4 regions of the Leuconostoc sp. BM2 genome follow, and region 3 is predicted to be linked to each of the others. Evidence: riboswitches for the same ligand, from Rfam matches in the RefSeq annotation. Region 3 holds a riboswitch; each other region holds the start of a gene.
The links. A riboswitch is a leader RNA that binds a small molecule or an ion and turns the genes downstream of it on or off. The one in region 3 is predicted to bind thiamine pyrophosphate.
Positions count from the first base shown of each region.

Region 1: linked by a shared signal. The riboswitch ahead of BMG01_RS06650 (hypothetical protein) and the one ahead of thiT (energy-coupled thiamine transporter ThiT) in region 3 are both predicted to bind thiamine pyrophosphate.
Region 2: linked by a shared signal. The riboswitch ahead of BMG01_RS06490 (hypothetical protein) and the one ahead of thiT (energy-coupled thiamine transporter ThiT) in region 3 are both predicted to bind thiamine pyrophosphate.
Region 4: linked by a shared signal. The riboswitch ahead of BMG01_RS03060 (ECF transporter S component) and the one ahead of thiT (energy-coupled thiamine transporter ThiT) in region 3 are both predicted to bind thiamine pyrophosphate.

Region 1 covers NZ_MOWQ01000021.1:3,948-7,090, forward strand. Annotated here, with positions in the region: gene thiD (bifunctional hydroxymethylpyrimidine kinase/phosphomethylpyrimidine kinase) at 1-642, opposite strand, end outside; gene thiM (hydroxyethylthiazole kinase) at 639-1,415, opposite strand; gene BMG01_RS06650 (hypothetical protein) at 1,415-1,975, opposite strand; TPP riboswitch at 2,063-2,151, opposite strand; gene BMG01_RS06655 (hypothetical protein) at 2,190-2,696, opposite strand; gene BMG01_RS06660 (hypothetical protein) at 2,693-2,983, opposite strand; gene BMG01_RS06665 (VWA-like domain-containing protein) at 2,980-3,143, opposite strand, start outside.
Region 2 covers NZ_MOWQ01000020.1:9,900-13,042, forward strand. Annotated here, with positions in the region: gene BMG01_RS06475 (2'-5' RNA ligase family protein) at 1-108, opposite strand, end outside; partial or broken gene BMG01_RS06480 (NUDIX domain-containing protein) at 146-640, opposite strand; gene BMG01_RS06485 (hypothetical protein) at 762-1,073, opposite strand; gene BMG01_RS06490 (hypothetical protein) at 1,199-1,411, opposite strand; TPP riboswitch at 1,516-1,604, opposite strand; gene BMG01_RS06495 (deoxyribodipyrimidine photo-lyase) at 1,733-3,143, opposite strand, start outside.
Region 3 covers NZ_MOWQ01000044.1:7,627-10,769, reverse strand. Annotated here, with positions in the region: gene BMG01_RS09290 (MIP/aquaporin family protein) at 1-709, shown strand, start outside; gene BMG01_RS09285 (RluA family pseudouridine synthase) at 751-1,644, opposite strand; TPP riboswitch at 1,711-1,799, shown strand; gene thiT (energy-coupled thiamine transporter ThiT) at 1,859-2,422, shown strand; gene BMG01_RS09275 (MerR family transcriptional regulator) at 2,459-2,929, opposite strand; gene BMG01_RS09270 (glycosyltransferase) at 3,016-3,143, opposite strand, start outside.
Region 4 covers NZ_MOWQ01000005.1:44,905-48,047, forward strand. Annotated here, with positions in the region: gene BMG01_RS03050 (ABC transporter ATP-binding protein) at 1-767, opposite strand, end outside; gene BMG01_RS03055 (thiamine-binding protein) at 805-1,098, opposite strand; gene BMG01_RS03060 (ECF transporter S component) at 1,095-1,673, opposite strand; TPP riboswitch at 1,822-1,911, opposite strand; gene BMG01_RS03065 (DMT family transporter) at 2,071-3,012, shown strand; gene BMG01_RS03070 (class I SAM-dependent methyltransferase) at 3,082-3,143, shown strand, end outside.

The sequences.
Region 1 (3,143 bases), on a different contig from region 3:
CCCAGTGCCGTGGGTACGCTCCGTAAGAACCCGCTGACTTGCCAACCAGAAATCTGTCCCATCAGCCAATAAGACGTAATCCTCAATACGTGATGACTGCCCATGACCTCCTTTCAATAAAACATTTTTGGCGCCTAATTTTTGAATCGCCTTAGCTGCACGTTGCATGTCTTGCCGATTATTAATCGCTTGACCACTTAAAATTTCAGCTTCTGGCATATTAGGCGTTACAAGTTCTGTTAGCGGTAACAATAAACTTTTAACGGCAGCCACTGCATCAGGATTAAGCAACTTTGCGCCACCTTTCGCGACCATTACCGGATCTAACACATATTTACCAAAATCAAAATTTTGCAAGCCTTTGGCAATAAGCGCTACTGTCTCTGCGTTTCCGAGCATACGAGTTTTGGTTGCTTTGATAGCTAAATCATCAGCGATTGATTGCATTTGTGACCAAATCATATCAGGTGGTGTCATCAAAACATCTTGAACACCCAATGTATTTTGCGCTGTTAAAGCGACAAACACATTAGCACCATAAACACCCTGTGCAGCAAATGTCTTTAAATCAGCGCTAATACCAGCACCGCCACTACTATCAGCACCAGCGATTGTTAATACTTGTGGTGTTTCATTGCTCATAAGTATTGCACACTTTCAGTCATAAATGTCGCTACTTCCTCACTTGTAATTGCAGCAAGTTCATCTAGCAATTGCATACTATAAAAACCTGGTGTCGTGATTTGATGGCTGGCTTTGAGGCCAGCTAACTTAAACGTTGCCATCGTGTACGTGACATTTTCCATAGTGAGTGATTCAGCCACAAAAGCACCAATCATGGACGATAATGCATCACCAGTTCCCACATTAGTTGATAATAATGGCACGTCTGTCTCAATGACGGCAGTTTGATGCCCATCGCTAATAACATCTTTAGCACCACTTAACGCAATTATGGCACCAGTCTTTTCCGCTGCTAATTGTGCGATGGCAATTACATCACCACTACCAGTGGCGTCAATGCCTTGACTGTCAAAATCAATATCGGCAAACCACGCGATTTCCGCTGCGTTACCTCGAATAATATCAACATGCCCTTCTCGCATCAAAGTCTGCACGGCCTTGCTACGAAAAGGTACTGCAACAGCAACTGGATCCAAGATAACAGGTTTATCTAAGTTAGTAGCGACCTTTGAGAGCGTTACAATATCTGATAATTCATTGGCCTTAAGCGTACCAATATTAATGACAACGGCATGTGCAATTTGACATAAATCATTAAATTCACTAACTTCGCGACTCATAAGCGGCGAAGCACCAATAACATTCACTACATTGGCTACGAATTGTGGGGTAACAAAGTTAGCATAAGTCAGAACAAGCGGTGATTGTGTCCGTACATTTTTAATTGTCATTAGTATTGACTCCCTTTTTCATAGGCATTCCGCCAAAATTTTAGTTCAAATTGATACGATTTTTCAAAAATAGCGACATCTAGTTGACTGTCTGAATGGTCAACAATCTGCCAGTAATAGGTTACCAAATCATGATATTGTTTACTGGCGTAATATTGCTGCCAACCATTGTTTGTTTGATGTGCCAGTGCTTTAGCTATAAAATAATAGGATTCCACACAAGGTAAGGTTGCCATGATTGCTGACATAGCACCTTTTTGAGCAGCTGCACGCATATGATTAACATAGGATTGCCCAACCAAATCTAAAGACTTTGAGGCAACAGCATCCACTAGACTAAGGTGTGCTTGTCCCTCATCGTCGCTTGTCGGTCTGGTTAAATGTAATGATTCATCAATTTGATCAACGATAGGCATAAAAGCTTCGATATAACTGGCATCTTGAGCCGTATAATAATCTGCTTGATGCTTGGTTAATGAGTTATTACCAATTGCTTTCACGAAAGGCTCAGCCATGATTTGAGGCATAAACTGTTCTCTAATTGTTTGTAGTGAGGTCATGTTTTCTCCATAATAGGACACAAAAAGGCCGCGAACCCACTCCAAGAAGATGCGTTCACGGCCAGTAATCAACATTTAAAAAACACTAGCTTATGCAACATATCTCCCTGCGTACGTACTAACGTCATCAGGTTCAATGGGTATTTCTCAGCCAATCGGCACCCCAGATATTTTATTCATTTCAAGATAAGTGTAAACGAATGCCACCAGATAATCAACCCCACCATTCAGGATCAACATCTCTCATTTGATGTTTCAGTGACAATTGCGAATCACTTGTAACACGTTGGTAAGTCGTTGTGTAGGGATTTTTCATCAAATTAATCATTTGCTGATACTGTGTACTTTTCAAAAAATCAGCTAATTGACTGTGATTTTGCCAAAAAGTCCACAACATATAATCTGCTTTACCATTATCATTTTGAGCCACAACACCGGCAACATTTACTAACTTACCAATTAGTTTATCATTATCATCTTTAGCCTGAAAGGCAATTTGATGAATCACACGGCCAGTTAATTGACCATTAATATAACGACTATCAAAGCCTAATGGCCGTTGAAATTGTTGGACAATTTCTGGCGCATCCAAAATCAAAACATTCGAACCCGCCAATTGTGATACCTTGCCGAGGTAAAACACGTTGTCTGGATTCGCTGTTTGAAGTGCTAATAATTCTGAAACTGACTGTTCTGGTGCAAGTACAAGATTAATTTTCATAAGAATGGCTCCTTTAACATTGTGACGACATCTGGTGAAAGCCGAACTGCATTACGCTGAATAAACTGTTGGACGCCTTTAAACGTTGTCAGATCAACTGTGGGTGTCATAGCGTCTGATGCAACTAATGCTTTTGCATAGACAATATCTGAACGTGTCATCATCGTCATGCCCCATGGCTCGCTCAGCAACAGTGATTCCCATTGATCAGTTAATAATGCTTCAGCTCTTTTGAACCGATTGTCTTTGGCAATAAAACTACTCAGATCTGTTGGATTTAATTTCATAGGGTCAACACCTTTCCAATTTGATTAGGCAAACTGAGTTGTTGCTCTTCTGGCAGTATCCAATAAACACGACGATACTGTGACATAATCGGTGATGTTTCACCGTCACCATCAGTTAGGATAATCACTGTTGTCGTCTCACGAGGTGTTTTTTGTTTAT
Region 2 (3,143 bases), on a different contig from region 3:
AGGTCGAATATGTGTATATAAGCTATCATTTTTTTGTCGAATCGACTGAATGGTTGCTTGATCAACTGAATTAAAGTCTGGAAAAATCAAAACGGACCGATATTTCATCGCCACTCCTTTTATTATTGCATATCAAATAAACAGATTAATCACCATTTTCACGTAACCATGGTCGATCACTAACTTCATTTTCAGTGATAATCCGATGCAGAGTTTGTTGCGCTTGCGGCACAAACATTTTTGGTTCCGGATGAATAGGTACAAATTGCAAATCCAATGTCTCTGTACCATCTTTTTGCAAAAATCCCCCAGCCTGTTCAACTTCAAAACCAATACCAATAGTCTCTTGTGCATCACCCCAATAATTTTTGTCCGTCACATTTGTGGCGATACCCAATACTCTGGTTACGCTAACGTCAATATTCGTTTCTTCTTTAAATTCCCGTACAACCGCTTGCATTGGAGAATCGCCATATTCAAGATACCCCCCAGGAAATCCCCAGCCAGCGTCTGAATCCCAACGTTTTTCTAACAAAATAGCATCGTGAGTGTCATTCTATAAAACTCCAAACGCAGAAACAAAAATCATGCCCTCATGACCAACTTTCTCCCGCATTCGCGCAATATAATTCTTATTCATGATGTAACCCCTTAATCAAAATTTTGTGCAACAAATCACTTTTCATTATAGCACTACGACGTATTAATTATGAAAATAATGATATTCGGTGATCACAAAAAAATCTGGGTCAAATTTCGCTTTATTTGGATTGCGCAGTAGTGAAGCTGTCCCATTTTTCTGGCAATAATGTCATTTGCCAGAAACGTAATTCTTCTGCACTACTATACATAAATTGTTGCAACAACAAATCCATATCAAGTTCATCTTGATGTTTAGTCACTAAGTCATCTAATAATTGAATCATCTCGTGAACGTAACCTTGAAATGTCTCATCAGCGTACGAATTAACAAAATCAATATAAATTTGTTGCTTGCCTTTTAAGTAATCCTTTCTTGCTAACATTTCTTGGAAAATTTCTAGATATAACCAGGGGCATGGTGCATGTGGCAAGTATAGTGATAAGTTGTTGGTAAAATTTCAGCCTGTTGAATCTCGTCATCAGTCATATTAAGACCTTGATATATCCCATTTTGCTGGTCAACATCATAAGCTGTAATTGCCTGAATGCCTGATTTTTAAGCATCAATAACTTGTGAATCCTGACTTGTCGCCAAAATTTTATCATAAATTGCTAAATAATTTTTGACATAGTAATTATCCTGTATCAAATATGCCTTAAAGGCAGACAAAGGTAACGTCCCATCTTCAATGCCCTTAATAAAGGGGTGATTCTTGCTTGACAGCCAAAGTGAAGCTGACTTTTCGTGTGCTAATTCGCTAAATTTCATGATATTCTCCATTCTTTTTTATAAAATATCTAAAAACCCCAGCTCACTGAAATTGAGCTGGGGTCGCCAAAAAGCATCGTAAAATACAACATCATGATATTGATGTGGCTAATATAATATCTTCCTGCGTCAGTCTTAACTGCTTCAGGTTCAATGGGTATGATCTCAGCTCAAGGCACCCCAGATATCTTACATAAAAAATTATAACACACGTATTCATTAAAACAGTAATAAATTTTAATGATATGCAATTGATTCATCAGCTAAAGGCGAAAATGTGTCATACAAGCCAAGTTATTGGATTCTTTTCACAAAACCCTTTTAAAAATTATCCTTACTTTGCTCATACACCGCGATTGCTCTTAATCGCGCAGCTTTATGATCCACAATTGGCTGAGGGTAATCATCATTTAATTTCACACCATAAGCTTTTTGTTCCGCATCAGTTAACTGATTAGGCTGATGTATTTTTTTGCTTTTGATAGATTTCAATTCCGGAACATATTGCGTGATAAACGTGCCATTAGGATCAAATTTTTCTGACTGTATTGTCGGATTAAATACTCTAAAATATGGCACACTATCTGTACCTGTCGACGCAGCCCACTGCCAACCACCAATATTACTTGCTGGATCATAATCAACTAATTTTTCTCGAAAATACTTCTCACCCCACCGCCAATCAATTAATAGATCTTTGGTTAAAAAAGAAGCAACAACCATTCTCAAACGGTTGTGCATCCAACCCGTTTCATTTAGCTGACGCATGGCAGCATCGACAATTGGAAAACCAGTGCGCCCTGTCCGCCATGCTTTAAAATGATCCTCATTATTTTGCCAAACAACGTTTTGAAATGATGTTTTGATTGCCTTTTCTTGCTGATCTGGATACATAGCATAAATCATATTGTAGTAATCACGCCAACACAGCTCTTTGATGAAGGTCGTACGACCGTCACTTTCCGGTTCCTGCCTGACAGCACCATAAATTGTCCGAATTGAAATTTCACCGGTCCTTAAATATCGTGATAAATGGCTGGTGGCATCAAGGCTGGGTATATCACGATTTTTATCATAGTCAGCGAGTTTATGTGACACAAAGTCGATCAAAACTTGTTTGGCAACCGACTCTCCAATTTGATTTTCGTAAGCATAACTGTCACATGGACGGATTAGCTTTTTAAGCTCAGCTGTTGCGTCATTGTTTGGCAGCACCAGTTGCTTTTTGACAATTTCCGAATGCCTTAGATCATAATTTGGTGATTTTTTAGGTCGTTGTATCCATTGCTTAAAGTATGGTGTGAACACCTTATATCCAGTACCATCTTGTTTTTTAATATCGAACGCACTGTGCAATGTAAAATCTAAAAAAGGATGCGGCGTTACCTGCAACTCATCACGACAATATTTTGCAATTGCTTGATCTCGTTTTCTACCATAACCCCGTTCATCAAAATTAAAATACAAATCTTGCCACTCCGGCAGCTCTTTTTTTAATGCTGTAAACACAGTGGTGACATTTCCTGAGAAAATATGCAAGCTGATTTTTTTTTCTTTTAAAACTGATTTAAAATGAGACACACTGGCAAAAAAAGCACTTTGATTGACACTGCCATTCGCTACGATTTGGTTCGGGTCAATAATAAACACTAAAGCAAGATGATCACTATTGGCAACAGCAGCTGACAAAGCTGTATTATCTGCTAATCTTAAATCTCTTCTAAACCACATC
Region 3 (3,143 bases):
TATCGCAGAATTTCTAGGAACATTTATGTTAGTGTTCTTTGGAACTGGTAGTGTTGTTTATTCAGCTATTACGACACAATCACCTATCACAATTGGTTTTTCATTTGGTTTGGCATTGGCCGTTGCCATTTATGCTTTTGGTCAAATTTCTGGTGGGCACTTTAACCCAGCCGTATCACTTTCAATGGCTATTCAAAAGCGTTTGTCATGGGTCGAATTTGTCGGCTATGTATTAGCACAATTGATTGGTGCTATTGTCGCTTCTGGTGCTGTCTATCTTGGCGTTACAGCTTATCTAAAGTCAACATCCGTTACAACTGCTTTGTCAGGTCAATCAATGACAGTCAAACAATTCGTTACTTTGGCTGGTCTTGGTCAAACTAACTTTGCTGACGGGCAAGGCTGGTACGCTTTTGCCTTTGAATTGATTTTGACTTTCTTGTTTGTTTTGGTCATTTCAATTGTCACTAAATTGGCTAATGTCCCTGCCCCATTGATTATCGGTTTGTGGTTAGCAGTCCTAATCATTGTTGCGTTACCTATTACCGGTGGCGCTTTCAACCCAGCTCGTGCCTTAGGTCCTGCAATCTTTGTTCAAGGTAAAGCACTTGGTCACGTTTGGGTTTACCTAGTGGCTGATCTACTAGGTGGCGCTTTGGCAGCATTTGCCGCTAACTTCTTCAACAAGAGCGTTACAAAAGAAGCCTAATCCTAAATAAAAAAGAAGCTCGTCGTGAGCTTCTTTTTTTATTAACGCAATTGTCGTGGAAAATCATCAGGCAATGGACCTGTAATCGTTTTAATGCCACCATCAAAGGGTAAAGGGAGTTCAATGGTAGCTGAATGCAGCATCAATCTTGGCATATGACGCCCACCATATAGGTCATCCCCAACTATTGGATGGCCTACACTAGCTAAATGAACCCTAATTTGGTGCATTCGGCCAGTATCTAAACGAATTCGTAATAAAGAATTTTGATAAACCGTATGTATATTAGTCCAATGTGTCACAGCAAATTGTGCGTTTGTTCCATTGACAGCACGTTTCCTGTCGTCTTGTGCATCAATGCCAATTGGTGTTTCAATTATTCCCTGTTTTGTCGGCATCACGCCACTCACCCATGCCAAATAAGTCCGTGTAATTGCCTTAACAGATAGTAATTGGTCAAGTATTGGGACTACCAAAGGCGTTTTTGCAATAATAACGGCACCCGATGTGGCCCGATCAATTCGATGTACCATATAAGGGGCCACTTCCAAATGGCGCCTTTGAAAATCACCGGCAACGTAATTCAGCAAAGTATCATCTTCTGTTGGTGAATGCGGATGCATTTTCATACCCGCTGGTTTATCGACAACCACAAGATAATCGTTTTCAAATAAAGTTGCTACTTTCTGACTATGATTCGGTCGATAATTAGAGTTACTCGTCCTAAAATCATCCTGATCAAAGGTCATCACTAATACATCATTTGTTGCCAAAAAATAACTAGTCGGGACCACTTTACCATTCACGGTAAAATGTCGCTTAATCCTGAGAGCCCCACGAATACGCTTTGGAATAAGCCATTTTATCCACAATGCTTTAACTGATTGACCGGCATTGTGCGGTGCTATTTTAAATTGATATTGCCATGTTGTCATATAATAAATGCCCACACCTTTAGGGTTAGCTCCCTTAATTTGACTTTATTGTCATTTTCGTTATACTTAGATTATCTGGGGTGCCCTATGGCTGAGATATACCCACCGAACCTGCTCATGATAATGCATGCGAAGGGAGATATAACATTGTTTAGCTCATTAATGGCGCAACCTGTGAACTCTCTTGACGGTTGCGCTTTTATTTTTTGGAGATATGAAATCTATGCAAAATTCTCGTTCCCGCGTCATCGCTGAAGTGGCTATATTTGCCGCCTTGGCTGTTGTTTTCGATTGGCTGACCCTTTTTAAAATGCCACAAGGTGGCGCCGTGACCTTGTCATTGGTCCCAATATTATTTGTTGCCTACCGACATGGTGTAAAAGCCGGTATGGTGACTGGATTAATTGTTGGTGTGGTGACTTTTATTTTAAATCCATATTATTTAAATCCACTACAAGTATTTTTCGACTACTTCTTTGCCTATACATTGGTTGGTCTCGGCGGATTGTGCACGAGCCAATTAAAATATGCACTCCGTCGAAATACAACAAAACAAGCAATGGTATTGGTATCACTTGGCGCCGTACTTGGTGGTTTTGGTCGCTTTTTTGGTTCCTTTTTGGCTGGTGGTTTCTTTTACGGCGCTTTTGCTCCTAAAGGGCAAAATCCTTGGCTCTATTCACTGATTTACAACGAAGCTTACGTTGTCCCACAAATCCTTTTGACTGTCATTGTACTGATTGTTTTACTTCGCGTTCAACCAAAAATGTTCAAATAAAAAGCCAATTATTATAACAATTCTAAATGGAACCTGTTATAGTAACTGGCTTTTTTTCGTAATTGGAAACTCACGTTTATCAACAACCCGATACTTTACTTTTCCAGACTCAAGATAAACATACAGCAATTGCGTTTCAGCGTCATCAAAATAGCCCAAGTTGACCACAACACGTCCTTCATATTCTTCAATACCTTGGAAGGCTTTCTTCATAATATGGTGGATAATCATAGCACTTTCAAGCTGTTCATTAGCCTTATCAACGGCTTCATGTAAACTATCACCATCATCTAAGTTTTGTTTGATAATCGCAACTTTAACAAACGCACGAAACCCATATAATCGAGATTCTTGTTCATCTTCTCGATCTATCGCTTGAACATATCCTTGCTTTTCCCAATAGCGAAGTTGCCGTGTCGATATATTCGTCATACGTGCTAGTTCACCAATGCGAAATTGTAGATGATCAAGAGACGGTTTTTTAAAATTTTCTTTGTCAAAATTCATATTTGTGCCTCTAAAAATAGTGTTCTTTGTCAACTAAGTTGCTAAAAACACGCCTAATATCTATTTAAATATAGCACATTAATTAATTAAAACAAAGCCTGCCACTGTTCTAAAATTGGGCCTATCTCAAAATCTTCAACTCGTCGTAGTGAGATATCAGCATAATGTTGGCGCTCTTTTTGAGTGTTTAATAGTGGCTGAATAGCTGCTAACA
Region 4 (3,143 bases), on a different contig from region 3:
ATTAATGTCCTTTTTTCGGCCGATAATTTAAAATGAGTCAGTTCAAAAATACCCTCATTGGTTGTTTTAAAAATATGATGTTGTGGTTTGGAAATGCGTTGCATAAATTGATCATGTTCAAGTGTTGAGATTGTTTGATGTTGAATTTCCCATACATTGTTTACAATGTCTTGATAACCTGAAAAATCATGATCTGCCACAAGAATGGTAACGCCATCAGCCTGCAATGTTTTTATTTTTTTTAAAATTTCCTGCCGTGCTATTATATCGACATTGGCGAAAGGTTCATCTAATAGCAACAATTTACTTTTCATTGCGACAATTATTGCTAAAGCAACTTTTTGCTTTTCACCACCTGAAAGCGTGGCAATCTGTTGGTCGGCTAGTTGTTTGATGCCGACAAATTCAAGTGCCGCCGTCGCACGTTTAGCTATTTCATCAGCCGGAATTTGTAAGTTTTCTAGTGTAAACGTCAATTCCTCAAAAGGGGTAGGCATCGCAAACTGTGTGTCGGGATCTTGAAATAAAAAACCAACATGCTGTGCTCTCTGATTAGCTGGTAACTGGCTAATGGCGGTATTGTCAACCAAAACAGTGCCTTTAAGTTGAGGGAATAAACCGGCAATGATTTTTAACAATGTTGATTTACCAATACCTGATGGTCCAATTAAAAGATTGAAACTATTTTCTGGAATGGATAGTGTCAAGTCGTTAAATATTTTTGTTTTGTCGTAGCTTAAATTAATATGTTCTAGAGTAACAATCATCGGTTTAGAATATCCTATGTACGCGGAAAACACCGCTTCATTTATATTTATCTGTTTTTTTTGCTATTGTAAGCACATCACTTGTGGTTGCCATGTTGATTTTGCTATAAACCATTACAGGTATGTCTGTGATTTCAGCAGCCACTTTTGGCAATTGTGCTAAAAGTGACATCAGTTGATCATAATCACCTTCTAATGTTGATTCAAACGCACCAACTTGGTAATTAACACCACTAGCATCAATGTAAGCGATGACGTGATCAACGATTTTAATAACATCGTTTTCATTTGCAGTCATTGGCAAAACTTGAACAGCAATACTTGAAATCATGAGATCACCTCTGATTGATGCGTTGTTAAGATACCTGATTTAGCAATTAGCTTTTGCGTGAAGTAAACAATGACACCAGCAAAAATGGCTGATGAAATCAGGCGAGTGATAAACAAACCAACTAGTAGACCAAACGAATATTGTGCATAGCCATTACGAAGTAGGTCCCAACCAAAGGTTACAATTGTGACGGTAATGACTGAAGCAGTTAAGCTAGTTTTATCCCAGCGACGGTAACCAAAAATAGCAAATCCAATTTCGGTTCCCAGTCCTTGAATAGCGCCAGCAACGATGTTCATGACGCCCCATTGTGAACCAAAAACCATTTCAATTGTGCCGGCAAGCGTTTCGCCAATAATCGAAGCACCGGCACGACGAATGATGTAGCCCGCCATTGGACCAGCCATTAACCATGGACCAATTGTTGCATCATTAGCATATGGACTTAAACCCATAGGCGTTAATATTGCTGCAATGACGTTATAAGCAAATGCCCAAGCCCAGAAAATAAAACCGAAAAACACCGCGATGAGCGCGATAAAGATAACGTCACGTAGTGACCATTTTGTATGCATGTTGCACACCTCCGAATTTGTTGTGAAAACACCGCAATGAGGTTAGACATACAAAAAGCCAATCTCCATAGGAAGATTGGCTTTGACATAATATCAATTACAAATGCTAAAACAGACTGACGATTAGTAGCTTGTGTCTGTATAGAATTAATATTCAAGTAAATCTCCCTACGCTAGTACGATCTAGATCAGGTTATATGGGTATTATCTCAGCCATTCGGCACCCCAGACTTTGGTGTTTTCAATTGTTTGTGATTATCTCACAAACAGAGTGTACCACAATCCATTTTTACCTGCAATAGATGAAAGTCGTTTGGCTTGCAAAAACGGCACCTATGGGTATACTTATTACGCATGAGTTAAAATTAAAAAAGTTATATTTAGGAGTAGTATTGAGATGCTTTATTTTATTGGATTGGCTGCTGGATTTTTATTAGCTAATCAAAGTGCTATTAATGCAAAATTAGGTGCAGCGGTACGTTCACCATTTAGGTCGAGTTTAATTTCATTTTCAGTCGGGACAATATTTCTGATCGCCGTCTTTTTGGGGACCAATCAACACATTGTTCCTATTGGCACTGTTTTATCGCATAACCCGTGGTGGATTTGGTTGGGCGGAATTTTGGGTGTCTTCTTTTTAACATCTAACATTTTAATGTTTCCCAAATTAGGGGCAATTCAAACGATTATTTTGCCCATTTTAGGTCAAGTTTTGATGGGAGAAGTGATTGATATCTTTGGGCTTTTTGGGGCACAGCAGCATCCTTTGACATGGCTTAAGTCTATGGGAATTTTGATTTTATTCTTAGGTATTTACATTGCTGTTGTGTTGGCCAGCCGTGGGGTTGCTAAAATTGAAGAAAAAAGCGACAAAGATCATGAAAATGCCGTTACGTTGAATTTATGGCGTTTGTGGGGGATAGTGGCAGGTGCTATTTCAGCTATTCAACAAGCCATTAATGGCCACTTTGGCCAATTAATGCATTCCTCAGTCGGAGCCTCGGTGTTTTCTTTTTTGACAGGCACAATCTTGATTCTTCTGGTTGTGATTATTCGTGATAAGTCCTTTTTGCCAAAAGAATTTCATGCGAATGGGCAGCCGTTTTGGTTGTTCATTGGCGGTGTATTAGGTGCTGCATTTGTTTTTGCAGCCGCCTATTTAGTCCCACAACTTGGTACGGGGGTAACAGTTACTTTGGGCTTATTTGGTTCAATCGTTGGATCAATGGCTGTTACACAATTTGGTTGGTGGCGTTCACCGCAAAGACAAGTCACAAGGGCTCAAATATTTGGTATTATGGCGATGGCAATTGGTGTGTTATTGATAAAATTTGGATAAGGAAAGTCAGCGCGTAGCTGGCTTTTTTGCTATACTGATAGGAGTAAAAAAATTTTTTTAGGGAACATTATGGATAGTATTCATCTTTCGCCACGCCTTGAAGCGGTGGCTAAACATGTGCCACAAGGCGC